3 regions of the Streptomyces sp. NPDC048419 genome follow, and region 3 is predicted to be linked to each of the others. Evidence: riboswitches for the same ligand, from Rfam matches in the RefSeq annotation. Region 3 holds a riboswitch; each other region holds the start of a gene.

Region 1 (10,359 bases), on a different contig from region 3:
CGAGGTGATCACCCGCGACCTCAAGGTCGCAGACGCCACGGCCATCACGCTCTGCCGCGACAACAAGCTCCCGATCCTCGTCTTCGAGCTTCTGACGGAGGGCAATATCGCGCGCGCCGTCAAGGGTGAGAAGATCGGCACGCTTGTGGGTGACCGCGGCAGCCGGGACTGACCGGCAACACCTACGGACCCTGACCGGGGGATGGACAATGTCCTGCCGGTCGGGAACCGTGCAGGAAGAAGACGCGACGCAGCCGGCCGCCGCCCCACCAAGGAACCGCAGCCGGGCCTTACTCAAGACACGCAGGAGCAAGTGGTGATCGAAGAGACCCTCCTCGAGGCCGAGGAGAAGATGGAGAAGGCCGTCGTGGTCGCCAAGGAGGACTTCGCCGCGATCCGCACCGGTCGTGCGCACCCGGCGATGTTCAACAAGATCGTGGCCGACTACTACGGCGCGCCGACGCCGATCAACCAGCTGGCTTCGTTCTCCGTGCCGGAGCCGCGCATGGCGGTCGTCACCCCGTTCGACAAGTCGGCCCTGCGCAACATCGAGCAGGCCATCCGCGACTCCGACCTCGGCGTCAACCCGAGCAACGACGGCAACATCATCCGTGTGGTGTTCCCGGAGCTGACCGAGGAGCGCCGCCGCGACTACATCAAGGTCGCCAAGGGCAAGGCCGAGGACGCGCGCGTGTCCATCCGCTCCGTCCGCCGCAAGGCCAAGGACGCGATCGACAAGATGATCAAGGACGGCGACACCGGCGAGGACGAGGGCCGCCGCGCGGAGAAGGAACTCGACGACACCACGCACAAGTACGTGGCGCAGGTCGACGAGCTCCTGAAGCACAAGGAAGCGGAGCTGCTCGAGGTCTGATGAACGACTCTTCCTGGGGAGCGCCGCCGCACACCGGTTCACCGGCCGGGTACTGGGGGCCGTCCGACCAGGGGCCTGTCCAGGGGGCTGCCCCGGCGGGTCCCGCGTACGATGCGCCTGAGGCGCAGCAGACTCGCCCCATGCCCATCGTGCCCGAGGGACCCGCGTACGGCGGTGACCAGGATGACGACCGGGGGGCCGCCCGGCTGAGCGGCCCCTTGTTCCGCGACGAGACGCCGCAGGCGCCGCCCTACGGGGTGGTGCAGCAGAATCCGGAGCCCATGCCCGACGCCCCGCAGCCGGCGCCCCCGCCGCAGAAGAAGAGCGCGGGGCGCGACCTGGGCGCGGCCATAGGCGTCGGCGTCGGACTCGGCGTGGTGATCATCGCGTCGCTGTTCGTCGTCAAGGCCGTCTTCGTCGGGGTCGTCGCCGTCGCCGTCGTGGTGGGCCTGTGGGAGCTGACCAGCCGGCTCGAGGAGCGCAAGGGCATCAAGGCGCCGCTGGTCCCGCTGGCGCTCGGCGGCGCCGCGATGGTGGTCGCCGGGTACGTCCGGGGCGCCGAGGGCGCCTGGGTCGCGATGGCGCTCACGGCACTGGCCGTACTCGTCTGGCGCATGACGGAGCCGCCCGAGGGCTACCTCAAGGACGTCACGGCGGGCGTCTTCGCGGCGTTCTACGTGCCTTTCCTGGCCACGTTCGTGGCGCTCATGCTGGCCGCCGAGGACGGACCCTGGCGGGTGCTGACCTTCCTGCTGCTGACGGTGGTCAGCGACACGGGCGCGTACGCCGTCGGCTGGCGCTTCGGCAAGCACAAGCTGGCCCCGCGCATCAGCCCCGGCAAGACCCGCGAGGGGCTGCTCGGCGCGGTCAGCTTCGCGATGGTGGCGGGCGCGCTGTGCATGCAGTTCCTGATCGACGACGGCGCCTGGTGGCAGGGCCTGCTCCTGGGCCTCGCGGTCGCCGCCAGCGCCACGCTGGGCGACCTCGGCGAGTCGATGATCAAGCGGGACCTGGGCATCAAGGACATGGGCACGCTGCTGCCCGGCCACGGCGGCATCATGGACCGCCTGGACTCGCTGCTGCCGACGGCACCCGTGGTCTGGCTGCTGCTGGTCCTCTTCGTCGGATCCGGCTGACGGTACGGGACGTCCCACCCGGTCGACGGCGTTGCGCCGTCGGCCTGGTGGGACGACTTCGTTGCAGGGCCGCCCCGCCCTTCCGGCGGTCAGCGGGCGTCCTCGGGCTCATGGTGGGAGGGCTGTTTGCGTACCGTGCGCCAACGCGACCGTGTCTGCTCGACGATGCTGTCCCACTGGCGGCTGACCTCGTCCTGGGACGGGCGCCGGCCCTGACGGATCCGGATGAGTTCGTCCCGTACCTCCCGCCCCAGTGCCGCTGACGCCACGAGAACGACCATGGCGCCGAAGAGGGTCGAGGCCATCCCGAAGACCGCACCGGCGGCGCCGTAGCGCGAGGCGTAGGAATTGAACAGACGCGGGAGATACACCGTCGCGACCACCGAATAGGCCGCGGTCAGGACGGCTGCGGAGATCCCGAAGGGGAGCAGGACCGGCCAGGCGAGCCGCCTCGCGGAGAGGATCCAGCCGCTCCAGGTGAGGAAGGCGGCGGACACCGGTACCTCGCACACCGCGGCCAGCAGTCCCAGGCGCCCGCCGCCCAGCGTGACGTAGATCCAGCCGATCACCGCCGAATAGAAACTGAGCGTGCAGATCCACCACAGGCCGTTGCGTGTGTTGCGCACGCTGAGCGGCTTCAGCTCCCAGGTCTGCTCGAACAGGCGCTGCATGGCCCGGGAGAAGCTCAGCACCGAGATCGCCAGGAACGCCATCCCGAAGACGCCGACGCCGGCGCTCGCGGACTCTGCGGAGAACACCGTTCTGACGGCCTCGGCGCCGCCGCGGGTGAGGCCGTAGCGGTTGATGATCCGGTCGGCGGCCTCCTCGCCGAAGAGCGCGCCACCCAGCACCGCGAGCGGGAGCAACGCGGTCAGCGCACCGGAGGCCAAGGCCATCGAGCGGTCGAAGCCCGCGATCTTCTGGAACCGGTTGATCACCCGCAGCACGAAGTCAGGACGCAGCCAGAATGTCAGCGTTCTGATGAGGCGCTCACGGTTGATTCCCGGCGTCCTGTCCTCCGCTGATTCGAGGTGATTTGTGGTGGACGGAGCATAAGGGACGCCCACCCGCGGAGCGAGGGACGACACAGGAATGGTGCGGGAGAGGCCTTCCGGCACGCCCACCGTCACCAGGTCACACGAGTTGATCTGCGACACTGGAAGGGTTATGCCTGCACCCGGAGAACTTACTTTCGTCGCCCCCCGCGGAGCCAAGAAGCCACCGCGGCACCTTGCCGATCTCACGCCTGCCGAGCGCAAGGAGGCGGTGGCCGAGGTCGGGGAGAAGCCGTTTCGTGCCAAGCAGCTCTCGCAGCACTACTTCGCGCGGTACGCGCACGACCCGGCGGAGTGGACCGACATCCCCGCCGGCTCGCGCGGCAGGCTGCAGGAGGCGCTGCTGCCGGACCTGATGTCGGTCGTACGGCATCTGTCGACCGACCAGGGCACCACCCGCAAGACGCTGTGGCGGCTGTTCGACGGGACGCTCGTCGAGTCCGTGCTGATGCGGTACCCGGACCGGGTCACCATGTGCATCAGCTCGCAGGCCGGCTGCGGGATGAACTGTCCCTTCTGCGCCACCGGGCAGGCGGGGCTGGACCGGAATCTGTCCGCCGCGGAGATCGTCCATCAGATCGTGGACGGGATGCGGGCGCTCCGGGACGGGGAGGTGCCCGGCGGACCCGCCCGGCTCTCCAACATCGTCTTCATGGGGATGGGCGAGCCCCTCGCCAACTACAAGCGCGTCATCACGGCCATCCGTGCGCTCACCGACCCCGCCCCCGACGGGCTCGGGCTCTCGCAGCGAGGCATCACCGTCTCGACCGTGGGGCTCGTGCCGGCCATCCACCGCTTCGCCGACGAGGGCCTGAAGTGCCGGCTCGCGATCTCGCTGCACGCCCCGGACGACGAGCTGCGCGACACCCTCGTCCCCGTGAACACGCGGTGGAAGGTGCGCGAGGTCCTCGACGCCGGGTTCGAGTACGTCGAGAGGAGCGGGCGCCGGCTCAGCATCGAGTACGCGCTCATCCGCGACATCAACGACCAGGCCTGGCGCGGCGACCGGCTCGGGCGGCTGCTCAGGGGCAAGCCCGTGCACGTCAACCTGATCCCGCTCAACCCGACGCCCGGGTCGAAGTGGACCGCCTCCCGGCCCGAGGACGAGAAGGCCTTCGTGGAGGCCATCGCCGCACACGGTGTACCGGTGACTGTCCGGGACACCCGTGGGCAGGAGATCGACGGGGCCTGCGGTCAGCTCGCGGCCACCGAGCGGTAACCTGAGCCGGTACGAACACCCGTACATACATCTGCATATTCCGACAGGGGAGCGCCACAGCGCTGAGAGTGCGGCAACCGGGCCGCAGACCCTCTGAACCTTGCCCAGGTCATTCTGGGTAGGAAGTTCGGTGATCACTCAAGCTGTTGCGCCCTGCCCGGGAGCCGTCGGCCATGTCCGCCGGTCCCGGGCGGGGCCGCGTCTCTTCCTGGTCAGCCAGGAGGAATTCGGTGAACAACAGGAAGCTCGCGGCCCTGGTCGTCGGGCTGGGACTCGTCACGCTGTCCGCGTGCGGATCCTCGTCCGGCAGCGACGGGTCCGGCGACTCCAAGTCCGTCACTCTCGTCAGCCACGACTCGTGGGCCGTCTCGAAGAGCGTCCTCGCCGACTTCGAGAAGCAGTCCGGCTACAAGGTCCACGTCCTCAAGGACGGCGACGCCGGTCAGGCCGTCAACAAGGCCATCCTCACCAAGGACAACCCGCAGGGCGACGTCTTCTTCGGTGTCGACAACACCCTCCTGTCGCGGGCGCTCGGCAACGGCCTCTTCCAGTCGTACGAGGCCAAGGGCTCCGACACGATCCTGCCGGAGTACCGGGTCGACCAGGCCAAGCACCGGGTCACGCCCATCGACTCCGGCGACATCTGCGTCAACTACGACAAGGCGTACTTCAGCAAGCACGAGCTGACGCCGCCGCAGTCGTTCGACGACCTGGTCAAGCCCGAGTACAAGAACCTCCTCGTCACCGAGAACGCCGCCACCTCCTCGCCCGGCCTCGGCTTCCTGCTCGGCACGGCCGCCAAGTACGGCGACGCCGGCTGGCAGGGCTACTGGAAGAAGCTCAAGGCCAACGGTGTGAAGGTCGTCGACGGCTGGGAGCAGGCCTACAACCAGGAGTTCTCCGGCTCCGCAGGCGGCAAGAAGGCCAAGGGCGACCGGCCGCTCGTCGTCTCCTACGCCTCCTCGCCGCCCGCCGAGGTCATCTACGCCGACCCGAAGCCGAAGACGGCGCCGACCGGGACGTCGTACGGCACCTGCTTCCGGCAGATCGAGTACGCGGGACTGCTCAGCAACGCCAAGAACACCAAGGGCGGCAAGGCGCTCCTCGACTTCCTGGTCACCAAGGAGTTCCAGGACGACATGCCGCTGAACATGTTCGTCTACCCGGTGCGGGAGGCCGCTCAGGTTCCGCCCGAGTTCCAGAAGTTCGGGCAGCCGGCCAAGGACCCGGAGAAGATGGCGCCCGGCGAGATCGCCGAGAACCGTGACCAGTGGGTCAAGTCGTGGACGTCACTCGTACTGAAGTAGCCGTCCGCGGCCGTCGCGCGGGGAGCGCGGCGCGGCTCGGCCTCATGGCCGTGCCCGTCGCGTTCTTCGCGCTGTTCTTCGCCTGGCCCGTGGCCGCGATCGTGGCACGCGGGCTCAAGGTGGACGGGGCCTGGCAGTTCGGCCGGATCGCGGACGTCGTCACGCAGTCCGACATCCGGCACGTCCTGTGGTTCACCACCTGGCAGGCGCTCGCCTCCACCGCGCTCACGCTGCTCATCGCGCTCCCCGGCGCATACGTCTTCGCGCGCTTCGACTTTCCCGGCAAACAGGTGCTGCGGGCCGTCGTCACCGTGCCGTTCGTGCTGCCGACGGTCGTCGTCGGCACCGCGTTCCTGGCGCTGGTCGGACGCGGCGGGCTCCTGGACGAGCTGTGGGGCGTACGGCTGGACACCACCGTGTGGGCCATCCTGCTCGCGCACGTCTTCTTCAACTACGCCGTCGTCGTACGGACGGTGGGCGGTCTGTGGGGCCAGCTGGACCCTCGGCAGGAGGAGGCCGCGCGGATGCTGGGCGCCTCGCCGCTGAAGGCATGGCGCAAGGTGACGCTGCCCGCGCTCGCGCCCGCCGTCGCCGCGGCCGCGCTCATGGTCTTCCTCTTCACCTTCACCTCATTCGGCGTGGTGCAGATCCTGGGCGGGCCGACGTTCTCCACCCTCGAGGTGGAGATCTACCGGCAGACGTCCGAGATCTTCGACCTCTCCACGGCCGCGGTGCTCACCATCGTCCAGTTCGCGGCGGTGGGCGCGATCCTCGCGGTGCACGCCTGGACCGTACGGCGGCGGGAGACGGCCCTGCGGCTGGTCGACGCGTCCGTGACCGCGCGGCGGCCGCGCGGGGCGCGGGAGTGGGGGCTGCTCGCAGGGGTGCTCGCCACGGTCGCCGTGCTGCTCGTGCTGCCGCTGGCCGTGCTGGTGCAACGGTCGTTGGACGCCCCGGACTTCGGCTACTACCGGTCGCTGACCCACGAGGACGGCGGCACCTTCCTCGTCCCGCCGATCGAGTCGATCGGCAACTCCCTCCAGTACGCGGCCGCCGCCACCGCCATCGCCGTGCTGATCGGCGCTCTCGCCGCCGCGGCCCTCGCCCGCCGGGACGCGGGCCGGCTGGTGCGCGGCTTCGACGCGCTGCTGATGCTGCCGCTGGGCGTGTCCGCGGTGACGGTCGGCTTCGGCTTCCTGATCGCCCTCGACCAGCCCCCGCTCGACCTGCGCTCCTCCTGGATCCTGGTGCCGCTCGCGCAGGCGCTGGTGGGCGTCCCCTTCGTCGTACGGACCATGCTGCCGGTGCTGAGGGCCGTGGACGCGCGTCTGCGGGAGGCGGCGGCCGTGCTCGGCGCGTCGCCGTGGCGGGTGTGGCGGGAGGTCGATCTGCCCCTGGTGCGGCGGGCGTTGCTGGTGGCGGCCGGGTTCGCGTTCGCCGTGTCACTGGGGGAGTTCGGGGCGACCGTGTTCATCGCGCGCCCCGGGAACCCGACGCTGCCGGTCGCCGTGGCACGGCTGCTCGGCCGCCCGGGAGACCTCAACTACGGCCAGGCGATGGCCCTTTCGACGATTCTGATGGTGGTGTGCGCGGTGGCGCTGCTGGTCCTGGAGCGACTTCGTACCGACCGGACCGGGGAGTTCTAGATGCTGCTGAGCCTTCAGGACGCGACGGTCCGCTTCGGCGGCCGGGCCGTGCTCGACGCCGTCCGCCTCGATGTCGCCGAGCACGAGATCGTGTGCGTGCTCGGGCCCAGCGGCAGCGGCAAGTCGACGCTGCTGCGGACGGTGGCGGGGCTGCAACCCCTCGACGGCGGGCGGGTGTCGCTCGACGGCCGCGACCAGAGGGGCGTTCCCGCGCACAAGCGGGGAGTGGGCCTGATGTTCCAGGACCACCAGCTCTTCCCGCAGCGGGACGTGGGCGGGAACGTCGCCTTCGGCCCGCGGATGCATGGGGCGTCCCGCCCGCAACAGGACGATCGGGTACGGGAGTTGCTGGACCTCGTCGGCCTCCCGGGCGCCGCCCGCCGGGCTGTCGCGTCGCTGTCGGGCGGTGAGCAGCAGCGGGTGGCGCTGGCGCGGGCGCTCGCGCCCCGGCCCCGGCTGCTGATGCTGGACGAGCCGCTGGGGCAGCTCGACCGCTCGCTGCGGGAACGGCTGGTCGTCGAACTCAGGGAACTCTTCGGGCGGTTGGGCACCACGGTCCTCGCGGTGACGCACGACCAGGGCGAGGCGTTCGCGCTCGCCGACCGGGTCGTGGTGATGCGGGACGGGCGGATCGCCCAGTCCGGTACGCCGCTGGAGGTCTGGCAGCGGCCCGCGGACGAGTTCGTGGCCCGGTTCCTGGGCTTCGACAACGTGGTCGAGGGCGCGGTGGCCGGTCAGGCCGCGGACACCCCGTGGGGCAAGCTGCCGGTGCCCGAGGACGCCCCCCAGGGCCCGCGCACGCTGCTCGTGCGCCCCGCGGGCGTCCGCCTCGTCGCCGCCGACCAGGGCCTGCGCTGCACGGTCGCCGCACGCACCTTCAAGGGCACCCACGTCGCCGTGCGGCTCCAGCCGGAGGAGGCGCCGCGGCTGGAGGCGGCGTGCGCGCTGCGGGCGGCGCCGGAGGTCGGGGACGTGGTCGGCGTGGAGTTCGACGCGGCCGAAGTCGTCGTACTCGCTTGACCGTTGAGGTCACCGTCCGCCGAGGTCACTTTCCGTGTGAGACGACCGTGGCCCGTCCCCCGGGGATACGGGGACGGGCCACAGCGACACTGCGGGTCAGGCGTCAGCTCTTGCTGCTCGCGCCACGACGACGCATGCCGAAGAAGACGGCGCCGCCGCCGACCACGACCAGCGCGCCCGCGATACCGGCGATCATGCCGGTGTTGGAGTTCGCACCGGTCTCGGCCAGGTTCGAGTCACCGGCCGCCGGGGACGGCGCGTTGCTCGAGGTGCCGGCCGGAGCGGAGCTGCTCTCCGAGGCGGACGGGGTCGGGGACTCCTCGGCCGGAGGCGTGGTGGACTCCGACGGCGACGGGGTCGCCGGCGGGGTCGACTCGTCCTTCGAGCAACCCTCGGACGGGGTCGTCAGGTTCGGCGTGATGTCCTTGTCGACGATCGGGCGATCCTGGTTCTTCCCGGCCGTGACGTGGACGCGGTACTCGGCGTTCGGCTTCCAGTCCTCGTTGAAGGTGACAACGACGCCTTCACGGGTGCCCGTGACGTCCTGCTCACCGACCTTCTGGACGTCAGCGCCGTTGTTCTCGAGGAACACGGTGATGGTGGCCGGGGTACCGGAGCCATCCTTGTCGGTGACGACGATGCTGCCCTTGCCGCCGTCGCACTTGGCTTCGGCGGAGAACTCGCTGATGTTGCAGGCAAGCGCGCTGCCCGCGGCGCTCAGAGCAAGCGCGGAGGAGGCGGCGGCAACGCCAAGGATCTGCACGGAACGACGTGCGGTACGACGGGATATGGACACGTTTGCCCTTCACGGGGTGCGCAACGGCGGGGGGCTGACAGGGGGACGTGAAGCAGCTGTGGAGGCGAAGCCTCACATTCCCCAGGAGAACCACAGGTCTATAAGCGTTCCATAAGAAGTGTCAATGCATAGGCGGGGCCCGGCCGTTGGCTTTACCTTCTTATTAACCACGGAGACGTTTCAACGCCTCCGGAGCCTCCTCGATACGGTCAACGAGTGCGATACGGGACTCCATCGACCGTTCCCGGGCGAGTGCCTGCAAGAGGGGCCACGTGGGCAGTCGCTCCGTCCAGTGCTCCCGGTCGACGAGCACCATGGGCGTCGGTTCGCCGCGTGACTCGTAGTAGTTGGGCGTCGCGTTGTCGAAGATCTCCTGTACGGTCCCGGCGGCGCCCGGCAGGAAGACCACGCCCGCGTTGGAGCGGGCCAGCAGGCCGTCCTCGCGGGTGGCGTTGGCGAAGTACTTGGCGATGTGCGAGGCGAAGGCGTTCGGCGGCTCGTGGCCGTAGAACCAGGTCGGGATGCCCACGGAGTGGTTGCCCTTCGGCCAGCGGGTCCGCACCTCGAAGGCGACCTGCGCCCACTCGGTGATGGACGGCGTGAAGGAGGGCGCCTTGGAGAGGAGCCGGCATGCCTCGTCGAGCATCGCGTCGTCGTACGACGCCGTGTACGCGCCCAGGTTCGCCGCCTCCATCGCGCCCGGGCCGCCGCCGGTCGCCACGGTGAGCCCCGCGCGGCTCAGCTCCCGGCCGAGGCGCGCGGCACCGGCGTAGGCCTCGGTCCCGCGCTTCATCGCGTGGCCGCCCATGACGCCCACCACCCGGGCGCCGCGCAGAAGTTCGTCGAGGGCGTCGGAGATCGAGTCGTCGTGGACGGCGCGCAGCATCGAGGCGTATATGTCGCCGTCCGCCTTGGTCCGCCGGAACCAGTCGTAGGCGAGCGCGTCCGGTGTCCGCTCGTAGCCCTGATCGAGCGAGGCGAACAGGTCGCTCGGCGTGTAGAGGTGACCGCGGTAGGGGTCGAAGGGCAGATGCGGGACGGGCGGGAAGACCAGTGCGCCGTCGCCGCGGATCTTCGCCGCCGCGTCCTCGCGCATCGCGCAGCCGAGGAAGACGGCCCGTGCGGTGTCGGTGGTGAGCAACTCCCGCGTACGGTCCGTCAGATCGACGGCCTGTACGCGGTATCCGGCGAGAGTGCCGCGCGCCGAGACGGTCGCGTCGAAGTCCTCGAGCGTCTCGATCTCGCGTTCGTCGTGGTGGGCCGCATGGGCCGGGCTCGTCTGCACGGGCCCATGCTAGGCACGGCG
Region 2 (10,359 bases), on a different contig from region 3:
TGCCCGTGGCGAGCATGTCCCGCACGGTGCGTGCGCGATCAGTCCTTGTGGATGCGGTTCCGAGGGCCATACTCGCAGGTTAACCAGGGGGCGGCGGTCCCCCAACCGAACGCGGGATTTTTACCCGAATTGTCGACCTGCTGTCCACGCCTCGGACAGCCGGCGCGATCACGCCTGCCGCAGCCTCTTGGCGAACTCCGCCGCCGCGGCGCCCGGGTCCTCCGCTTCGGTGATCGCGCGGACGACCACGACCCGGCGGGCTCCGGCGTCGAGCACCTGGTCGAGGTTGGTGAGGTCGATGCCGCCGATGGCGAACCAGGGGCGGTCGGTGCCGAGGGAGGCGGTGTACCGGACCAGGTCGAGTCCTGGGGCGTGGCGGCCCGGCTTGGTCGGGGTCGGCCAGCAGGGTCCGGTGCAGAAGTAGTCGACGCCCTCCTGGACGGCGGCCGCGGCGGCCTCGGACTCCGCGTGTGTCGAACGGCCGACCAGGACGTCGTCGCCGAGGATCGCGCGGGCCGCGGGGACCGGGAGGTCGCCCTGGCCGAGGTGGAGGACATCGGCGCCGGCTGCGTGCGCGACGTCCGCGCGGTCGTTGACCGCGAGCAGCCTGCCGTGGCGGGCGCAGGCGTCCGCGAAGACCGCGAGGTGCTCCAGCTCCTCGCCCGCCTCCATGCCCTTGTCGCGCAGCTGCACGATGTCGACGCCGCCCGCCAGGACGGCGTCCAGGAACTCCGGCAGATCCCCCTGGCGCCTGCGCGCGTCCGTGCAGAGGTAGACGCGGGCGTCGGCGAGGCGGGCGCGTGCGGTGGCTGCGGTGCCGGGCATGTGGGTGTCCCCCGTTGTCGGTGGCGTACGGGCCGCGGGCCCGCGCGAAGCTTCGGTCCGCGGGCCGCAGTGAACCACGGTCGTGGCTCACGCGGGCCCCGGCCCGTACGCCGGACGGTGTTCGGATCAGCGAGTTCGGCTCAGACGGCGAGCGCCTGGGCGCGGCGCTTCACCTCCGTGCCTCGATTCTCACTGAGGGCCTGGGCGGGGGTGCCCGGCAGGCTCTCGTCGGGAGTGAAGAGCCACTCGAGCATCTCCTCGTCGGTGAAGCCGTCGTCGCGCAGGAGCGTCAGGGTGCCGGCCAGGCCCTTGACGACCTTGTCCCCGTCGATGAAGGCGGCGGGGACGTGCAGTGCTCGGTTCTCACCACGGCGTACGGCGATGAGCTGGCCCTCCTTGACCAGCTGCCGCACTCGCGTCACCTCGACATCGAGCATCTCTGCGATGTCGGGGAGGGTGAGCCAGGCGGGGACGAGAGCATCGATGTTTGCGTCAATCTCGGTCACGGAATCAAGCCTGCCATCCCGCACTGACAGTCGGAAGCCGGACTGGCCCGACCTGGGGTTCCGCGTCACGTCGTGGCGGCCTTCAGGGGCCTTGCCGGATCCCCGATGCGCTCGGCGTCCATCGGGGTGCCGGCCTCGATCAGCCGCCTGCCCTGCGCCAGGTCCCTGGGCCGGCCGACCGCGAGCAGGCCGACCAGGCGGCCCTCGCGCAGCCAGCAGACGGACCACGCGGGCCCGGACGGGTCGCCGCGCCACAGGGTCGTGTCGGCACAGGCGTGGTGGCCGGCGTACTGGACGAAACGGCCGAACTGCTCCGACCAGAAGTACGGAACGGGGTCGTAGACGGCCGGTGGCGCACCGGTGGCCCCGCCGACGATGTTCTCGGCCACCGTGCGCGGCCCCTGGAGGGCGTTGTCCCAGTGGTGGACCAGCAGGCGCTCGCCGTACCGCCCCGAGGGGAAGGAGGCGCAGTCGCCGACGGCGTAGACGTCCGGCGCCGAGGTGCGCAGATGGGCGTCGGCGACGACCTCGTGGTGCGTTCCGAGCTCTATGCCGGAGCCGGTCAGCCAGGCCGTGGCGGGGCGTGCGCCGATGCCGACCACTACGGCGCCCGCGGGCAGCCGTGATCCGTCGTCGAGGACGACCGCGCCCGGCTCGACGCGCTCCACGCGCGCGTGCGTGCGCAGTTCGACGCCGGCGTCGGCGTACCAGGCGGCCATCGGCGCGGCCACCTCGGCCGGCAGCGCGCCCGCGAGCGGCCGGTCGGCCGCCTCGACGACCGTCACGGCGCAGCCCGCCTCGCGCGCGGCCGTGGCGAACTCGGCGCCGATCCAGCCCGCGCCGACCACCACGATGTCGTGCTGCCGGGCGAGCACGGGCCGCAGCCGCTCGGCGTCGTCCAGGGTGCGCAGCAGATGCACGCCGGGGACGCCCTCGGCGCCCGGCAGGCGGATCGGTTCGGCACCGGTGGCGAGCACCAGGACGTCGTAGGGGACGGGCCCGGCCTCGGTGTCCAGTTCGTGCTCGCCGGGGCGCAGGCCCAGCACCTCGCACCCGAGCCGGAGTTCGATGCCGAGCGCCTCGAAGTCGACGTCGAAGGCGGAGCCCTCGGACTTGCCGAGCAGGACGGCCTTGGACAGCGGGGGCCGGTCGTAGGGCTGGTGGGGCTCGGCGCCGATCAGCGTCACGCGGCCGGTGAAGCCCTGTTCGCGCAGGGCCACCGCGCACTGCACACCGGCCATGCCCGCGCCCACCACGACCACGCGCCGCGGGGGCGGCCCGCCCGTCTCCTGCGTCTGCTCGCTCACCTGATCACCCTAGCCAACTGACAAATTGTCAGTCAGCAGTCGTGCTCACTCAGTGACCTGCTCCACAACGCTGGTGCCGCTGCCTGTCTGCGACTCCCACTCCCAGCTCTCCTCCAGCCGCACGCGCCCGTCCGGCAGCTCCACCACCGTGGACACGCAGTGCCCCGAGGACGTCGTGCCGTCCCGCTTGAGCTGGACGTACCGGAAGTCCAGCCGGTCACCGGCCCGGGTACCCACCAGATGACCGCGTACGACGTCGCCACCCGCGTACTCGGCCCAGATCCCGCCGTCCTTCTCGTGGTACGTGAACCGCGTCCGAGTACCCACCTGACCTGGGGCCTGGTCGGCGACGGGGGCGAGGACGAGGCCGTCCAGCGAGCGGGGCATGGCAGGAGGCTCCCTTACAGAGGCGCGGGGGGTCGGGCTAGGGTGGCCAACGTACAAGCACTCGCGGGAGCCCGGACGCACCGGGCTGAGAGGGAGGCTGGCGGCCTCCGACCGTACGAACCTGATCCGGGTCATGCCGGCGAAGGGAGGGGCTGGACGCCCATGCCGTCACGTACGTCAGACGTCCTCGTCATCGGGGGCGGAATCATCGGCCTGGTCACGGCCTGGCGCGCCGCGCAGCGCGGGTTCGCCACGGCCGTCGTGGACCCCGAACCGGGTGGCGGGGCCGCGCAGGTGGCCGCCGGGATGCTCGCCGCGGTCACGGAGCTGCACTACGGCGAGCAGACCCTGCTCGGCCTGAACCTGGCCTCGGCCCGCCGCTATCCGGAGTTCGCGGCCGAGCTCACCGACCTCACCGGCCACGACCTCGGCTACCGCCGGTGCGGCACGCTCGCCGTCGCGCTGGACGCCGACGACCGCGCCCACCTGCGCGAACTGCACGCCCTGCAACGGGAGTCGGGCCTGGACTCGGAGTGGCTGTCGGGCCGCGACTGCCGGCGCCTGGAGCCGATGCTCGCACCCGGCGTGCGCGGCGGGCTGCGGGTCGACGGCGACCACCAGATCGACCCGCGGCGGCTGGCACGCGCGCTGGTCGCCGCGTGCGAGCGGGCGGGCGTGGTCTTCCACCGCCAGTGGGCGGAGCGCTTCCACGTCGCGGGGGACCGGGCCTCCGGTGTCACCACGGCCGACGGCACCGAGCTGGGCGCGGGCCAGGTGGTGCTCGCCGCGGGCAGCCTCAGCGGGCGGCTCCCGGGTGTCCCGGACGACGTGCTGCCGCCCGTGCGGCCGGTGAAGGGGCAGGTGCTGCGGCTGACCGTGCCGCAGCGGTTCGCGCCCTTCCTGAGCCGTACCGTGCGCGCCGTGGTGCGCGGCAGCCAGGTCTACCTGGTGCCGCGTGAGAACGGCGAGCTGGTGATCGGCGCGACCACCGAGGAGCTCGGCTGGGACACGACGGTCACCGCGGGCGGGGTGTACGAGCTGCTGCGCGACGCGCACGAGCTGGTCCCCGGCATCACCGAGCTGCCGCTGACGGAGACGCGCGCGGGACTGCGCCCGGGCTCCCCCGACAACGCGCCCCTGCTCGGCCCGACACAGCTGCCCGGGCTGCTGCTGGCCACCGGGCACCACCGCAACGGCGTGCTGCTCACGCCGGTCACCGGCGACGCCATGGCGCATGTCCTGGCCACCGGCGAACTCCCGGACGAGGCCCGCCCGTTCACCCCGAGGCGCTTCGCGCGCGTGGAGCAGCCCGCATGAACATCTCCGTCAACGGAGAGCCCCGGCAGTTCGCCTCCGGCACCGCTCTCGACACCGTCGTGCGGACGCTGGCCCCGGCCCCCTCCGGAGTCGCCGCCGCCCTCAACGAAACCGTCGTCCCGCGCGCCCAGTGGCCGTCGACCTCCCTCTCCGAGGGGGACCGCGTCGAGGTCCTCACCGCCGTCCAAGGAGGCTGACCCATGGCCGACGATCCCTTCGTCATCGGCGGTACGGCCTTCACGTCCCGCCTGATCATGGGCACCGGCGGTGCCCCCAGCCTCGACGTGCTGGAGCGGGCGCTGGTGGCGTCCGGCACAGAGCTGACGACGGTCGCGATGCGGCGCGTGGACCCCTCGGTGCACGGCTCGGTGCTGTCCGTCCTGGACCGGCTCGGCATCCAGGTGCTGCCGAACACGGCGGGCTGCTTCACCGCCGGGGAGGCGGTGCTGACCGCTCGCCTGGCGCGCGAGGCACTCGGCACCGAACTGATCAAACTTGAGGTGATCGCCGACGAGCGCACCCTTCTGCCCGACCCGATCGAGCTGCTCGACGCCGCCGAGACCCTGGTCGACGACGGCTTCACGGTGCTGCCGTACACCAACGACGACCCCGTCCTCGCCCGGAAGCTGGAGGACACCGGCTGCGCGGCGATCATGCCGCTCGGCTCGCCCATCGGCTCCGGTCTCGGCATCCGCAACCCGCACAACTTCCAGCTCATCACCGAGCACGCGCGCGTGCCGGTGATCCTGGACGCGGGCGCCGGTACGGCCTCGGACGCGGCGCTCGCGATGGAGCTGGGGTGCGCGGGTGTGATGCTCGCCTCCGCGGTGACGCGGGCGCGGGAGCCGCAGCTGATGGCGGAGGCCATGAAACACGCCGTGGAGGCGGGCAGGCTCGCGCACCGGGCGGGCCGCATTCCGCGCCGTCATTTCGCCGAGGCGTCCTCGCCGCGGGAGGGGCGCGCGCACCTGGATCCCGAGCGTCCCGCGTTCTGAACGCGCGTTCGACGGCCCTCGAGAACCGGTGCGAGGTCCGTCACAGGTCGGCTGCAGTCACGCCCCGATCCGGCAGGAAGGGACGGTCCTGTCGGTCACGGCTCGTACACTCACCTGCGTGGATACGACCCTTCAGGACCCTCTGGTCGGGCAGGTGCTCGACGGGCGCTATCGCGTGGACGCGCGGATCGCGGTCGGCGGCATGGCCACGGTCTACCGGGCCCTGGACACCCGCCTGGACCGCGTGCTCGCGCTGAAGGTGATGCACCCGACGCTCGCCGCCGACGGCACCTTCGTCGAGCGCTTCATCCGGGAGGCGAAGTCGGTCGCCCGGCTGGCCCACCCGAACGTGGTGCAGGTCTTCGACCAGGGCACCGACGGGTCGTACGTCTATCTCGCCATGGAGTACGTCGCCGGGTGCACCCTGCGCGACGTGCTGCGCGAGCGCGGGGCGCTGCAGCCGCGCGCCGCCCTGGACATCCTGGAGCCGGTCCTCGCCGCCCTCGGTGCCGCGCACCGGGCCGGTTTCGTGCACCGGGACATGAAGCCGGAGAACGTGCTGATAGGGGACGACGGCCGGGTGAAGGTCGCCGACTTCGGGCTGGTCCGCGCGGTGAACACGGTCACCAGCACGACGGGGACCGTCCTCGGCACGGTCTCCTACCTCGCACCGGAGCAGATCGAGCACGGCATCGCCGACCCCCGGGTCGACGTGTACGCGTGCGGTGTCGTCCTGTACGAGATGCTGACCGGCGACCGGCCGCACGGCGGGGACTCGCCGGCGACCGTCCTCTACAAGCACATCCACGAGGACGTCCCGCCGCCCTCGGCCGCCGTGCCGGGGCTGGCGTACGAGCTGGACGAGCTGGTCGCGGTGGCCACCGCCCGCACCCCGGACCGGCGTCCGCAGGACGCGGTGGCGCTGCTCGCACACACGCGTGACGTGCGCGCCGCGCTCGACGCGGACCAGCTCGACGCGATGCCGCCGCAGGCCCTCGCCGCGGGCCACATGGACATCTCCCAGGACCGTACGAGCGTGATCCCGCGCGCCCTGGCGATGCAGCATCCCCTGCCGGTGCACGAGGACGACGTCCTGCGCACCAGCCGGCTGGAGAGTCCGCCACCCCTGCCGCCGCGGCGGCGCGGCGCGGGCGCCCGGCGCGGTCCGGTCGCGATCGTCCTCGCCGTGCTGCTGGTCCTCGGGGTCGGCGCCGGCGTCTGGTACATCAACTCCGGCCAGTTCACCAAGGTCCCGCCGGTGCTGGCGAAGACCCAGACCGAGGCGCGGAAGCAGCTCGGGGACGCCGGGCTCGACCTCGGCAAGGTCCAGCACGCCTACAGCGACACGGTCAAGCGGGGCACGGTCATCAGCTCGGACCCGGTACCGGGCAGCCGTATCCGTGACAACGCCGCCGTGACGCTCACCATCTCCGACGGCCCGGAGACCGTGCGGGTGCCGGACCTGGAGGGCCGGCCGCTGGGCCAGGCCAGGGCCCAGCTGAAGAAGGCCGCCCTGGAGCCCGGCATGGTCACCCGCGAGTTCAGCGACGACGTCGACAAGGGCTCCGTGATCTCCACCGACCCCGAGGCGGGCACGACCCGGCACGCGGGCTCGGCGATCGCGCTGGTCGTGAGCAAGGGCAGCCCCGTCGACGTCCCGGACGTCACCGGGGAGGACCTGGAGGACGCGAAGGGCGACCTGGAGGATGCGGGCCTGGCGGTGAAGATCGCCCCGGAGCGGGTCAACTCCGAGTTCGACAAGGGCCAGGTCGCCACGCAGACGCCCGCGGGCGACGGCCAGGCCGCCGAGGGCGACACGGTCACGCTGACCCTCTCCAAGGGCCCGGTGATGGTCGAGGTCCCGGACGTCAAGGGTGACAGCGTCGACGACGCGAAGCAGACGCTCGAGGGCGCCGGCTTCAAGGTCAGCGAGGACCGCGGGCTGCTGGGCCTGTTCGGCGACACCGTCAAGGACCAGTCCGTGAAGGGCGGGGACAAGGCGCCCAAGGGGTCGACGATCACCATCAAGATCCGGTGACGGAGCACTTCGTACCGCGTGACACCCTTGGCGGGTGAAGAGTCTGCAGCCCCGCAACCCCGTCGGCGGCCACGTTCCCGTGGCCGGCGGCCTGAGCTCCGTCGGCCTGTCCTACGCCCATGACCTCAAGGCCGAGACGGTGCAGGTCTTCGTCGCCAACCCGCGCGGCTGGGCCACGCCCGCCGGCAGTCCGCGGCAGGACGAGGAGTTCCGCGCGGTGTGCGAGGCCGAGTCGATCCCGGCGTACGTGCATGCCCCGTATCTGATCAACTTCGGTTCGCACACCGAGGCGACCGTCGAGAAGTCCGTGGAGTCGATGCGGCACTCGCTGCGGCGCGGGCGGGAGATCGGGGCGCTCGGCGTGGTCGTGCACACGGGCAGCGCCACCGGCGGCCGGGACCGCTCCGTGGCCCTGAAGCAGGTGCGGGAGCATCTGCTGCCGCTGCTGGACGAGCTCACCCATGACGACGACCCGTTCCTGCTGCTGGAGTCGACGGCCGGGCAGGGCGCCTCGCTGTGCTCGCGGACCTGGGACTTCGGACCGTACTTCGAGGCGCTGGACGCCCACCCCAAGCTGGGCGTCTGCCTGGACACCTGCCACATCTTCGCGGCCGGGCACGACGTGACCGGGCCGGTCGGCATGCACCAGACGCTGGACCTGCTGGTGGACACGGTCGGCGCGGGCCGGCTGAAGCTGATCCACGCCAACGACTCCAAGGACGTCGTCGGCGCGCACAAGGACCGGCACGAGAACATCGGCGCAGGTCACATCGGCGAGGAGCCGTTCCGGGCGCTGATGACCCACCCCGCGACCGAGGGCGTACCGCTGATCATCGAGACGCCCGGCGGCAAGGAGGGACACGCTGCGGACGTGGAGCGCTGAAAAAACTTCGCGATTCACGGTCCGCCAAGGAATACCCCCATGGGGTATACGGTTCCAGCTCGGTGCAGGAACCGTGACCTGACATTGGGGGCAGTCATGCACGAGACACACGCACACTCACCGGCGCAGCCGCACGCGCACCATCACCCGGCCGGGGCCTCCTGGAGCATGGCCGCCCAGGCGACCCTGCACTGCCTCACCGGCTGCGCCATCGGCGAGGTGCTGGGCATGGTGATCGGCACCGCGCTGGGCTGGGGCAACCTCTCCACGACGGTCCTGGCGATCGTCCTGGCGTTCTTCTTCGGCTACTCGCTCACGCTGCGCGGCGTGCTGAGGGCCGGCGTCGGCTTCCGTACGGCCTTCCGGGTGGCGCTGGCCGCGGACACCCTGTCCATCGCCGTGATGGAGCTGATCGACAACGGCGTGATCGTGCTGTGGCCCGACGCCATGGACGCCACCCTCGGCGACCTGCTGTTCTGGGCCTCGCTGGCGATCTCGCTCGCGCTCGCCTTCGTCGTGACGACGCCTGTCAACAAGTGGATGATCGGCCGCGGCAAGGGCCACGCGGTGGTGCACGCGTACCACCACTGACGGCGTCCGCCGGGAGTCAGAGCTCGGGGCCGTCCCCGGGCTCCTCCTGGTAGGAGTAGCGCTGTTCCTTCCAGGGGTCGCCGACGTTGTGGTAGCCGCGCTCCTCCCAGAAGCCGCGGCGGTCGGCGGTCATGTACTCCACGCCGCGGACCCACTTGGGGCCCTTCCAGGCGTACAGATGGGGGACGACGAGGCGCAGCGGGAAGCCGTGTTCCGCCGTCAGCAGCTCGCCGTCCTTGTGGGTGGCGAGGATGGTCCGCTCGGAGGCGAAGTCCGCGAGGCGCAGGTTGGAGCTGAAGCCGTACTCGGCCCACACCATCACATGAGTGACCGCGGGGGCGGGCGGCGCGATCCGCAGGATCGTCCGGGCCGGGATGCCGCCCCATTCGGCGCCGAGCATGCTGAACTTCGTCACGCAGTGAAGATCGGCCATGACGGTGGTGTACGGAAGGGCCGCGAACTCCTCATGGGTCCAGCAGCGCTTCTCGCCGTCCGCGGTCGCGCCGAAGACCCGGAACTCCCAGCGCTCGGAGCGGAACTTGGGAACGGGTCCGTAGTGGGTGACCGGCCAGCCCCGTTGCAGCCGCTGTCCCGGCGGGAGCTCGGGCTGTACCGCTCCTCCCGAATCGTGTTCTCCCGATTCACGCTCCTCCGGCTGACCCATGTCTCCATCCTGACAGACCGGGAACGGTGCACCTGACCGGCCTCTCCAAACAAGGGCAATTGCGATTAAGCATGCACTTACTTACTAAGTGAAGACTTACTGGACGATCTTGGATGCCGGTGCAATCATGCGGCCCAACCTGCCAGTTCCCCCCGCGCGGAAGGAGCCTCTGCGATGCAGGGCGACCCCGAGGTCATCGAATTCCTCAACGAGCAGCTCACCGGTGAGCTGACCGCGATCAACCAGTACTTCCTGCACGCGAAGATGCAGGAGAACTTCGGTTGGACGAAGCTCGCGAAGTACACGCGTCACGAGTCCTTCGACGAGATGAAGCATGCGGAGGTGCTCACCGACCGCATCCTCTTTCTCGAAGGGCTGCCGAACTACCAGCGGCTCTTCCACGTACGCGTGGGACAGACCGTCAAGGAGATGTTCGAGGCGGACCGGCAGGTCGAGGTCGAGGCCATCGACCGCCTCAAGCGGGGCATCAAGGTGATGCGCGAGAAGGGCGACATCACGTCCGCCAACATCTTCGAGTCGATCCTCGAGGACGAGGAGCACCACATCGACTACCTGGACACCCAGCTGGAGCTTCTCGAGAAGCTCGGTGATGCGCTCTACATCGCGCAGCTGGTCGAGCAGCCGGAGAGCTAGGCCGCCTCGTCCAGTTCGGCGTAGGCAGGCTCGGTGCGGGCGCGGTCGGTGAGGGCCGGCTCGCCCCGCTCCACGAGCTCGGGGCGCGGGGTTGCGCCGCGACCGAGAACCGACTGGATGCGACGGACGCAGGAACCGCAGTCCGTGCCCGCCTTGCAGGCGGAGGCTATCTGGCGGGGGGTGCAGGCACCG
Region 3 (10,359 bases):
GAGTCCGGGGCGATTCCCGGCCGTTCGGCTTCACAAGACGGGGTAGGCGATGCGCGAGTCCGTACAGGCAGAGGTCATGATGAGCTTTCTCGTGTCCGAGGAGCTTTCGTTCCGCATCCCGGTGGAACTGCGGTACGAGACCTCTGATCCGTATGCCGTACGGCTGACCTTCCACTTGCCCGGTGATGCTCCGGTGACCTGGGCGTTCGGCCGTGAACTGCTCATCGACGGGGTGGGCCGGCCGTGCGGGGAGGGGGATGTGCGGGTCTCACCCGCCGAACCGGACTCGCTGACAGAGGTCCTGATCCGGCTTCAGGTGGGCTGTGACCAGGCGCTGTTCCGCTCTTCCACGGTGCCGCTCATCGCCTTCCTCGACCGCACCGACAAGCTGGTGCCGCTCGGCCAGGAGGGCTCCCTCGCGGACTTCGACGCCCATCTCGACGAGGCGCTGGACCGGATTCTGGCGGAGGAGCAGAGCGCCGGCTGACAGGTTGGTGCCGCGGAGTGGCTGTAACGCTTCTGCGTGCAGCGGAGGGTTGCAGGAACGCTTCTTCGCAGGGGATGCGGGCAAGACGCGGCAGCCATCGGCTCAGCGCTTACGGCGCCGGCCTCTCCCCGATCGCGCCGGAACCGGCGCTGCTGCGCCCGGCACCCTCCCCGCGGCCGGCTCGGCCCCCGGACGGTCGGCCGCGACCACCAGGGCCGCGAGCAGCGTCGTGACCGGGACCGAGGCGACCAGGCCGATCGAACCCACCAGCGTGCGTACGATCTCCTCCGCCACCAGCTCGCTGTTGGCGACCGTCCCCACGCCGCTCTGCGCGATGGAGAAGAGCAGCAGCAACGGCAGTGCGGCGCCCGCGTAGGCGAGGACGAGGGTGTTGACGACGGACGCGATGTGGTCCCTGCCGATGCGGATACCGGCCCGGTACAGCCCTCGCCAGCCCATCGACGGGTTCGCCTCGTGCAGCTCCCACACCGCTGAGGTCTGGGTGACCGTCACGTCGTCGAGGACGCCGAGCGAGCCGATGATGACGCCCGCGAGCAGCAGACCGCTCATGTCGATCGACGGATACAGGCCGTGGATCAGGCCGGTGCTGTCGTCGGTGTTGCCGGTCAGCGCGGCCCAGCCGATGAACTCGGAGCCGAGCAGGCCGATCAGCACGAGCGAGAGCAGCGTGCCGAGCACCGCCACGGACGTACGGGCGGACAGGCCGTGGCACATGTAGAGGGCGAGCAGCATGATGGCGCTCGACCCGATCACCGCCACGAGCAGCGGGTCCGAGCCCTGGAGGATCGCGGGCAGGATGAAGAAGGTCAGCACCATGAAGCTGACGGCCAGCGCGACCAGCGCCATGACACCGCGCAGGCGGCCCACCACCACGACGGCGAGCGCGAAGATGCCCGCGAGCAGCGCCATGGGGAGCCGGCGGTTCACATCGGTGACCGAGTACTGCAGGTCCTTCGGCGCGGAAGGCTCGTAGGCGGCCACCACCTTCTCGCCCTCGTGCAACTGGCGTGACTGGTCCGGTTGCACGATCTCGGTGAACGTACGGCCCTTGTCCTTGCCGGTGTCGACGCGGATCGTCGCCTTCTTGCAAGTGCCCTTCTCCGGCTGCTGTGCGGAGGAGCCCGCGGCGCCGGAGGTGTCGCCGGCCGCGGCCTGGCCGGAGGCGTTCACCGACTTGCAGCTCACGTTCACGACCTTGGCGACCGTCGCCTGCTGGGTTTGCCGGTCGAAGCCCACGCCGCTGCGCTGGTGCCCCGGGGCACCGCCGGGCCACAGCACCACGAGCCCGACCACCACGGCCGCGGTGAACGGGATGAGGACTGCCGCGATGACCTTGCGCAGGTGCTTGGAGACGGGCGCCGCCGGACCGTGGTTGTGCGAATGACCGTGGCCGCCGCCGTGACCGTGCCCGGCACCGGAGCCATGGCCGGGCTCAACCCGGGGCTCGTGCCCAGCACCGGGACCGTGTCCCTGGCCGCTGTCGGAGCCGTGCCCATGGGGCGGCTCCGGGGGTGGATAGGGGTGCTGGCGTGTCGTGGTCACCGCCCGATCATTGCAAGAACGCCGGGGCCCCCTGTTCAGCTCGCCGGAATTGACGCTAGCGTGGAGGCACCTTTGCACACGCGGGAGCTCGGAGCACCGGGCTGAGAGGGCGCTGACCTCCGTCCCTGCGATGTTTCACGTGGAACATCACCGAACTTGGGTGATGTTCCCCACGAGACGTCGACAGACGGATATCGCTGCGTCGACCGCCGAACCTGTTACCGGGTAATGCCGGCGTAGGGAGTAGGTCTCATGACCAACAAGGACGCACGCACGCCTGCCTCCAACCAGGACGAACCGCTCATTCAGGGCGAACAGTCCGGTGAACAGTCCTCGGAGGCCGGGAAGTTTATCGGCTGGCACAAGGCGTATGTCGAGGGCTCGCGCCCCGATCTGCGGGTGCCGGTCCGTCAGGTGCACCTCACCAACGGGCAGTCGGTCACGCTGTACGACACCTCCGGCCCGTACACCGATCCGCTCACACAAACCGATGTCCGCAGGGGGCTCGCCCCGCTGCGGGAGAACTGGATCGTCGCCCGCGGCGACACCGAGGAGTACGCGGGCCGCCCCGTCCGCCCCGAGGACGACGGCATCAAGCACACCTCGCCGCGGGGCGGGCTGCGCAACCTCGACGCGGTCTTCCCCGGACGTCCACGCCAGCCGCGGCGCGGACGCGACGGGACGGCGGTCACCCAGCTCGCATACGCGCGCCAGGGCGAGATCACGCCCGAGATGGAGTTCGTGGCGCTCCGGGAGAAGGTGGCGCCCGAGGTGGTCCGCGACGAGATCGCGGCGGGCCGCGCGGTACTGCCGGCCAACGTCAACCACCCGGAGGTCGAGCCGATGATCATCGGCAAGCGTTTCCTGGTGAAGGTCAACGCCAACATCGGCAACTCCGCGGTGACGTCCTCCATCGAGGAGGAGGTCGAGAAGATGACCTGGGCGACCCGCTGGGGCGCCGACACGGTCATGGACCTGTCCACCGGCCGCAACATCCACACGACCCGTGAATGGGTGCTGCGCAACTCCCCCGTGCCCATCGGCACCGTGCCGCTCTATCAGGCCCTGGAGAAGGTCGACGGCAGGGCCGAGGAGCTCACCTGGGAGATCTACAAGGACACCGTCGTCGAGCAGGCCGAGCAGGGCGTGGACTACATGACGGTCCATGCGGGCGTCCGCCTGCCGTACGTCCCGCTCACCGCGAACCGCAAGACCGGCATCGTCTCGCGCGGCGGCTCGATCATGGCCGCGTGGTGCCTCGCGCACCACAAGGAGTCGTTCCTGTACGAGAACTTCGAGGAGCTATGCGAGATCCTCGCCGCCTACGACGTCACGTACTCGCTGGGAGACGGCCTCCGGCCGGGTTCTATCGCTGACGCCAACGACGAGGCGCAGTTCGCCGAGTTGCGCACGCTCGGGGAACTCAACACGATCGCCAAGCGTTTCAACGTACAGACCATGATCGAGGGCCCGGGACACGTCCCGATGCACAAGATCAAGGAGAACATCGACCTTCAGCAGGAGATCTGCGATGAAGCTCCGTTCTATACGCTCGGCCCGCTGACCACGGACGTCGCGCCGGCGTACGACCACATCACCTCCGGTATCGGTGCCGCGATGATCGCCTGGTGGGGCACGGCCATGCTTTGCTACGTCACGCCCAAGGAGCACCTGGGGCTGCCCAACCGTGACGACGTCAAGACCGGCGTCATCACCTACAAGATCGCCGCTCACGCGGCCGATCTCGCCAAGGGGCACCCCGGCGCCCAGGACTGGGACGACGCGCTCTCCGACGCCCGCTTCGAGTTCCGGTGGGAGGACCAGTTCAACCTCGCCCTGGACCCGGACACGGCACGGGAGTTCCACGACGAGACCCTCCCGGCCGAGCCGGCCAAGACCGCCCACTTCTGCTCGATGTGCGGGCCGAAGTTCTGCTCGATGAAGATCTCCCAGGACATCCGCCGTGAGCACGGCGGGAACCGGAGCGAGATCGAGGCGGGCATGGCGGAGAAGTCGAAGGAGTTCGCGGCCGCCGGGAACAGGGTGTATCTGCCGATCGCCGACTGACGGCGGAGCCCGAAAGCGCGCCGGAGCCTTGAGCCAGGCTCCGGCGCCCGCCCGCAGTCGTGTTCACCCTGCCGGTGCCGCGAATGCGGCGGTTCTGTTCCCGGCCTGGTGTGACGGCGGGACAATGACACCGAGCCCACGCCTCCCGGGCCGGATCGTCAGCCGGCGGTCCTGGGCAGGGGGTGGAGGAGGAGCGCGATGGTGCGGTGGGAGCGGGAGGAACGACTCGCGCGAGCCTTCCTGGAGTTGGCCGACACCCTGGTGGAGGGTTTCTACCTGGTCGATTTCCTGCATGTGCTGACCGAGCACATGCTCGCGCTGCTGGACGTGTCGGCCACCGGGGTGGTCATGGTCGACGCCCAGGGACGACTGGTGGACGTGACCGCATCCACCCACACCGCACACCAACTGGAGGAGGCCCAGGTCGAGTTCGACGAGGGCCCGTCCAGGGACTGCTGCCGGCAGCAGGAACAGGTCGGTCCGGTGGACCTGACCCGGTCGGACACCGCCGTGCGCTGGCCGCGCTTCACCAAGGCGGCCCGCACGGCCGGATATGCCGCCGTGGCCGCCATCCCGCTGCGCCTGCGCGAGGAGGTCATCGGCGCGGTGAACGTCTTCCACGGGAGTCCCGCCGGCCTGCACCCGGCGAGCCTGCGTCTGGGACAGGCCCTGGCGGATGCCGCGACCATCGGCATCCTGCACCAACGCCTGGCCCAGGACCAGGCCGAACGGGTCGGCCAACTGCAGACCGCGCTCAACAGCCGGATCATCATCGAACAGGCCAAAGGCGCCCTCGGGGCCAGCCTGAACATCCCGCCCGATGCGGCCTTCCAGCGCCTGCGCGCCCACGCCCGCGACAACCGGACGTCACTGACCCGCCTGTGCCAACTCGTCGTCGAGGGCGGCGTATCCGCAGGGACGTTCGCCGCATCCCAGGACCGGCCGCACCGCTCGTGACGCTGGTTTCATGTCGCCCTGCGGCCCGCGCCACGGGCGCCCCACCGCACTCAGTCAAGGAGTACCCGCGGTGCCCGCAGATGCCCCCGACATCCCCGGCCTCCTGGCCGCGGCCACTCAGGCCGGCCATGGTCTGACCGCACTCGAGCCCGGTCCCTGCGCGGTCGCACTCGGCCTCGACAGCCTCACCATCTGCCTGCTCGACCACTCCGGCCTCGAACTGGTCTGGTACGACCCGGCGGACAAGGCAGGAGTGGCCTTCGAAGACCTGCAGTACACCCTCGGCGAGGGCCCCACCGTGGACGCCGCCCGCACCGGTGAGCCCGTACTCGTCCCCGATCTGTACACCGTGCCCGAGCACCGATGGCCTGCCCTACTGGCCGCCACGCACCAGAAGTCCCCGCACGCCGCGCACGCCGTCCCCCTGAATCTGGGTGCGGCCCGGCTGGGCGTCCTCACCGGACACCGCAGCACCGCCGGCTCGCTGACCCGCTCTCAGATGAGCCACTTCCTCGCGCTCGCCGAAGGCGCCACAACGATCCTCACCACGCCCCACGGCATCGACGACTTGAGCAGCAACGACCCGCTGCCGCTGCACCGGGCCCTCATCCACCAGGCGACCGGCGCCCTGACCGTTCTGCTCGGCATCCCCCTCGACCAGGCCCTCGCCCGCCTGCGCGCCTATGCCTTCACCCACAACCTGCCCCTCCTGGACGTCGCACACGACGTCGTTCACCACCGGGCCGATCTGAACAGCCCACCCGGCTGACCATGCGGGCGGAGGTCGGGATGGGCACGGCGGAGAAGCCGAAGGAGTTCGCGGCCGCGGGGAGCAGGGTGGGTCTGCCGGTCGCGGACTGACGAACTCGGTTCGGCGAAAGGGGCGTTCGGCTTGCGCTCCCCCGGCCGGCCCCGAGGGGCCGCGCCGTGGCGGAGGGCGCAAGCCCGCGGTCACTCCGGCTGGTGTTCCGGGCCTCCGAACTCCGGGCTGGTGTAGTCCGGGCTGGAGAAGCTCGGGCGCGGGCCGGTGGCGCCGTCGTCCGGGCTGCTGAAGCCGGGGCGGCCGTAGCCCAGATTCGGCATACGGCTGGTGGGCGTCCGCGGTGTGGTGCTGTGCAGTGCCGCGGCGGCGCCCGGGTCGACGAGTGCCTCCCTGAGGAACGGCATGATGCCGCGCTCCAGAAGTGCCTCGCGCCAGGCCTCCCTGGCCAGCGCCACGTCCCCGCGTAGTTCACCGTACGGACCGGTCTCGAGCGACGGCCTGTTGCGCAGAGCGGTGAGCAGCAGGCCCACGGCGGCCACCAGGATCGCGGCCGCGGTCAGGGCACCGAACACCCAGCCGGCCGTGATCATGGTCTTGCCGAAGACCTGGCCGGGGTCGAGCGACTTGATGACATAGCCGACGAGCAGGAAGATCACCGCTGCTGTTCCGGCAAGGACGGGCGTGAGGACGGCGGCGACGGCGACGGCGCCCGCGCCGGCCGTCTCGGCTGCCTCGCCGAGGGTGGTGGCGAGCCCCATCGCCGCCCCGCCCGGCTCCGAGGAGCCGGCTTCGCGGGTGGATGACGGGGTGGACGGCGCCGGCTGGCGCAGTTCCTCGCGGACCTTCACGTAGTGCTGGTACTCGGTCGCCGCGGCCGCCGTTATGAGTGCGGAGGCGTTGAGCGCCATGGTGCGCAGCTGTTCGGCGTTGAGCCGCTGTCCGACAGCGGCCAGTTCCGGGCGATTTGGGGCGGAGCGCAGCGCCTCGTCGAGGACCCGCTCGTACTCCTGGCGGTCCTCGCTCAGCAGGTGCTGCGGAACGCTGTTCATGTGCATCCCCCGATGCTCCGTAGGGCTTGGGGCTCGCATGCCAACGAGCCGTCGGGCAGAAACGGAGGGGAGCCTGCTACGGATAAGCCGATGGTAGAGCGGTCACGGCAGGTGGTGACAGGGGGTTTCCAGAAATTGGGCTCTGGCCTGCACCGTTCGTTGCGATTCCTCCCGCCGGGGGTCGCCTGCCCTGCGAACGTTCAGATATCCAGAGGAAGTTGTTGCACCAGTAGCTTTCCGGCCATGGTCACTCCGCCGTCCATCGCGATGGCCAGCCCGTCGGCGTAGACGTGCGGTCCCTCGACCACGGGCCCCGCGCTGTCGTCGCCCTCCTCGGACCCGACCTCGCCCAGCAGGTACGGGATGGGGCTGTGGCCGTGAACGATTCGCGTGCCGCCGTACGTATCCAGCAGGGAACGGACGGCGTCTGCACCACCTTCGTCGCGGAAGGAGAACCGCTTGGTGAGCTTGCGGAACAGATCCCAGCACTCGTCGGCGTCGTTGCGGGTGAGCGTCTCGCGGACGGTGTCGTTGACCGCCTCGATCGAGTCGCCGTAGTCGAGATAGGCCGTGGTGTCCGAGTGGACGAGCAGATAGCCGTCGACCGACTCCATGGCGTCGAGGCGGGCCATCCACTGCAGATGGTGGTCCTGGAGGCGGTCCATGTCGGTCTTCTGGCCGCCGTTGAGCAGCCAGGCGGCCTGGAAAGTGGCCGTACCCGCACCGGAGTTGACGGGGGTGTCGCCGAACCGCTTGGCGCCGAGCAGCAGCAGCTCGTGGTTGCCCATGAGTGCCTTGCAGTAGCCGCCGGCCGCGGCCGCCTCCGCCGACAGACGCATCACGAGCTCGATGACGCCGATGCCGTCGGGACCGCGGTCGGTGAAGTCGCCGAGGAACCACAGCCGGGACGTGCCGGCGCACCACTGGCCCGCGGCGTCGACGAGGCCCTGCTCCCGGAGCGCGGCGAGCAGCTCGTCCAGATAGCCGTGCACGTCGCCGACGACGTAGAGCGGGCCGCTGCCGTCCGTGTCCTGCGGGACGGCCAGGGGGGCGGGGGCGACGGGCACCTGGAGCGTGTCGCCGCGGTTGATGACGGGCAGGTCGCGCTCGGTCGGCGTGTACCCCTCCCCGAGCGCGGCCTCCTCGGGCGGGACGACATCACCGGGATGGGTGTTCTGGCCGTACGGACCGGTCTCGTGGACATACGCCGGTACCCGGAAGTCGCGCAACGTCGCCGTCCGTTCCGCTTCGGGTCCCTGACCGGCCCCCTGAGTCATCAGACCCCTCCACCATCGCGCCGCACCTGCACCGCATCGGACTGCCTGGTCGCAGCGGCCCGCGGTGTCGTGCGCCCATCATAGGAATGCCGATCGCGCCATGTGATGACCCAGGGGTGGTGAATCGGAGTAAGAGTCCAGTTCACCGCGGCTTTCGCCCCGATTGGGCAGGGCTTGGACCGCAGGCTGACGGCGTCCGCCCTACTCCTCCTCGGGCGACCGCGGCGCACTGACCGTCGTCCGCGGCGGGCGCCGCTGTGACGAGGTACGCACGATCAGCTCCGTCGGTATCACCTGCTCGACCGGTTGGTCCGAATCGACCCCCTCGATCGCGTCGATGAGGAGCTGCACCACGGCCGTGCCGATACGCCGCGGCTTCAGCGAGAGCGTGGTGATCGGCGGCTCGGTGTTGGCGTACACGGTGGACTCGCTGCAGCAGACCAGAAGCAGGTCTTCCGGTACGCGCAGGCCGTAGCGGCGGGCGGCGGCGAGCAGGTCGGTGCCGTTCGGGTCGAACAGGCCGTAGACCGCGTCGGGGCGGTCGGGCCGGGCCAGCAGCCGGTCGGCGGCGACCGCGCCCGCGCAGGGGTCGTGGGCCGGATAGGACTCGTACACCGGGTCCTGGCCGACGCGTTCGCACCAGCGCAGGTACGCCGTGGTCGACAGATGGGTGTACGTGTCCGTCGTCGTCCCCGTCAGCAGGCCGATGCGGCGGGCGCCGGCGTCGGCCAGGTGGTCGAGGATGCCCATGACGGCGGCTTCGTGGTCGTTGTCGACCCACGCCGTGACCGGGAGCGAGCCGGCCGGGCGGCCGTCGGAGACGACCGGCAGACCCTGGCGGACCAGCTCGCTGACGACCGGGTCCTGGTCGGAGGGGTCGATGACGACCGTGCCGTCCAGCGCTACGTTCGACCACACGTCGTGGCGCGAGGTCGCGGGCAGGATGACCAGCGCGTAGCCCCGGGCGAGGGCGGCCGAGGTGGCGGCGCGCGCCATCTCGGCGAAGTAGGCGAACTCGGTGAAGGTGAAAGGTTCATCCCCGTACGTCGTCACGGTCAGGCCGATGAGGCCCGACTTGCCGGTACGGAGGGTTCGGGCCGCTGCCGACGGGCGATAGCCCAGCCGGTCGGCGACCTCGCGGACATGGCGTCGGGTGGCGTCCGGGAGCCGGCCCTTGCCGTTGAGAGCGTCCGAGACGGTCGTGATGGAGACTCCGGCGGCGGCGGCGACGTCCCTGATGCCCGCCCGGCCCGGCCGGCTGCCTCGGCGTGAGGTTTCCGCGCGGCTCACCTGGTGCTTCCCTGCTGCTGTCATGGCGAGCCGATAGTAGGGCTCATGCAGTGGGGTAGGGCGGACGCATATGCACGCGTTGACAGGCACGTTTCTGCAAGGTCATCTCACCTCAACTGCCTTTGAAAACAAGCCAGTTGAACGATCCAATGGCACTACGTGACTTGTCTGCACGCATGGGCCTGTCGAGCTCCGGATGTCTCGAAGAGGTCTCAACTCACCTGCACGGGTGATGCGCGCTACGGCGCGAGCCACCGGCGCGTAGATATATGTGAGCGCGCCCCTCGATTCGTCTGCCTAAGGGTGGTGTTGCCCCTGATGCATCTGTGACGGAGGAGGTCTGGCCCCAGCTGTACGCACGGGCGCCGAATCCTCATAAGGTAAGCAGTATTGAAAGCAGGTGGGTCATGAGGAGGACTGCGGTGAGCGAGACGAGCCCCAAGCTGCGCGCCGAGCTGGAGGGTATCCCCACCTACAAGCCGGGCAAGCCCGCCGCTGCCGGTGGGCCGGTGGCCTACAAGCTGTCCTCCAACGAGAACCCCTATCCGCCGCTTCCCGGCGTGATGGAGACGGTGACGGCCGCGGTCTCGTCCTTCAACCGCTACCCGGACATGGCCTGCTCGGGCCTGATGAGCGAGCTCTCCGACCGCTTCGGGGTGCCCCTCTCCCACCTGGCCACCGGCACCGGCTCGGTCGGCGTCGCCCAGCAGCTGATCCAGGCCACCAGCGGACCCGGCGACGAGGTCATCTACGCCTGGCGGTCCTTCGAGGCGTACCCGATCATCACGCAGATCAGCGGCGCGCGGTCGGTGCAGGTGCCGCTGACACCGGGCGATGTGCACGACCTGGACGCGATGGCGGACGCGATCACCGACCGCACGCGCCTGATCTTCGTCTGCAACCCCA

Evidence for each region. Region 3 has a riboswitch for thiamine pyrophosphate ahead of thiC (phosphomethylpyrimidine synthase ThiC). Riboswitches for the same ligand answer to the same signal wherever they lie in the genome.
Region 1: another riboswitch for thiamine pyrophosphate. It lies ahead of ACGFYN_RS17950 (thiamine ABC transporter substrate binding subunit); the one in region 3 lies ahead of thiC (phosphomethylpyrimidine synthase ThiC).
Region 2: another riboswitch for thiamine pyrophosphate. It lies ahead of thiO (glycine oxidase ThiO); the one in region 3 lies ahead of thiC (phosphomethylpyrimidine synthase ThiC).

Annotation. Positions count from the first base shown of each region.
Region 1 is NZ_JBICXT010000007.1:223,327-233,685, forward strand. It holds gene pyrH (UMP kinase) at 1-172, shown strand, start outside; gene frr (ribosome recycling factor) at 317-874, shown strand; gene ACGFYN_RS17935 (phosphatidate cytidylyltransferase) at 874-2,010, shown strand; gene ACGFYN_RS17940 (hypothetical protein) at 2,100-2,957, opposite strand; gene rlmN (23S rRNA (adenine(2503)-C(2))-methyltransferase RlmN) at 3,178-4,284, shown strand; TPP riboswitch at 4,320-4,427, shown strand; gene ACGFYN_RS17950 (thiamine ABC transporter substrate binding subunit) at 4,515-5,591, shown strand; gene ACGFYN_RS17955 (ABC transporter permease) at 5,636-7,237, shown strand; gene ACGFYN_RS17960 (ABC transporter ATP-binding protein) at 7,238-8,257, shown strand; gene ACGFYN_RS17965 (LAETG motif-containing sortase-dependent surface protein) at 8,361-9,020, opposite strand; gene ACGFYN_RS17970 (LOG family protein) at 9,217-10,338, opposite strand.
Region 2 is NZ_JBICXT010000019.1:138,481-148,839, forward strand. It holds gene metF (methylenetetrahydrofolate reductase [NAD(P)H]) at 1-70, opposite strand, end outside; gene thiE (thiamine phosphate synthase) at 169-825, opposite strand; gene ACGFYN_RS33210 (Rv2175c family DNA-binding protein) at 966-1,331, opposite strand; gene ACGFYN_RS33215 (NAD(P)/FAD-dependent oxidoreductase) at 1,397-2,638, opposite strand; gene ACGFYN_RS33220 (hypothetical protein) at 2,684-3,025, opposite strand; TPP riboswitch at 3,079-3,190, shown strand; gene thiO (glycine oxidase ThiO) at 3,188-4,342, shown strand; gene thiS (sulfur carrier protein ThiS) at 4,339-4,539, shown strand; gene ACGFYN_RS33235 (thiazole synthase) at 4,543-5,337, shown strand; gene pknB (Stk1 family PASTA domain-containing Ser/Thr kinase) at 5,456-7,375, shown strand; partial or broken gene ACGFYN_RS33245 (deoxyribonuclease IV) at 7,410-8,335, shown strand; gene ACGFYN_RS33250 (DUF4396 domain-containing protein) at 8,355-8,849, shown strand; gene ACGFYN_RS33255 (sulfite oxidase-like oxidoreductase) at 8,866-9,513, opposite strand; gene bfr (bacterioferritin) at 9,688-10,167, shown strand; gene ACGFYN_RS33265 (bacterioferritin-associated ferredoxin) at 10,164-10,359, opposite strand, start outside.
Region 3 is NZ_JBICXT010000006.1:153,704-164,062, forward strand. It holds gene ACGFYN_RS15840 (SsgA family sporulation/cell division regulator) at 50-487, shown strand; gene ACGFYN_RS15845 (YibE/F family protein) at 590-2,050, opposite strand; TPP riboswitch at 2,121-2,310, shown strand; gene thiC (phosphomethylpyrimidine synthase ThiC) at 2,303-4,117, shown strand; gene ACGFYN_RS15855 (ANTAR domain-containing protein) at 4,316-5,074, shown strand; gene ACGFYN_RS15860 (GAF and ANTAR domain-containing protein) at 5,145-5,843, shown strand; gene ACGFYN_RS15865 (hypothetical protein) at 6,026-6,892, opposite strand; gene ACGFYN_RS15870 (metallophosphoesterase) at 7,087-8,163, opposite strand; gene ACGFYN_RS15875 (LacI family DNA-binding transcriptional regulator) at 8,365-9,477, opposite strand; gene hisC (histidinol-phosphate transaminase) at 9,876-10,359, shown strand, end outside.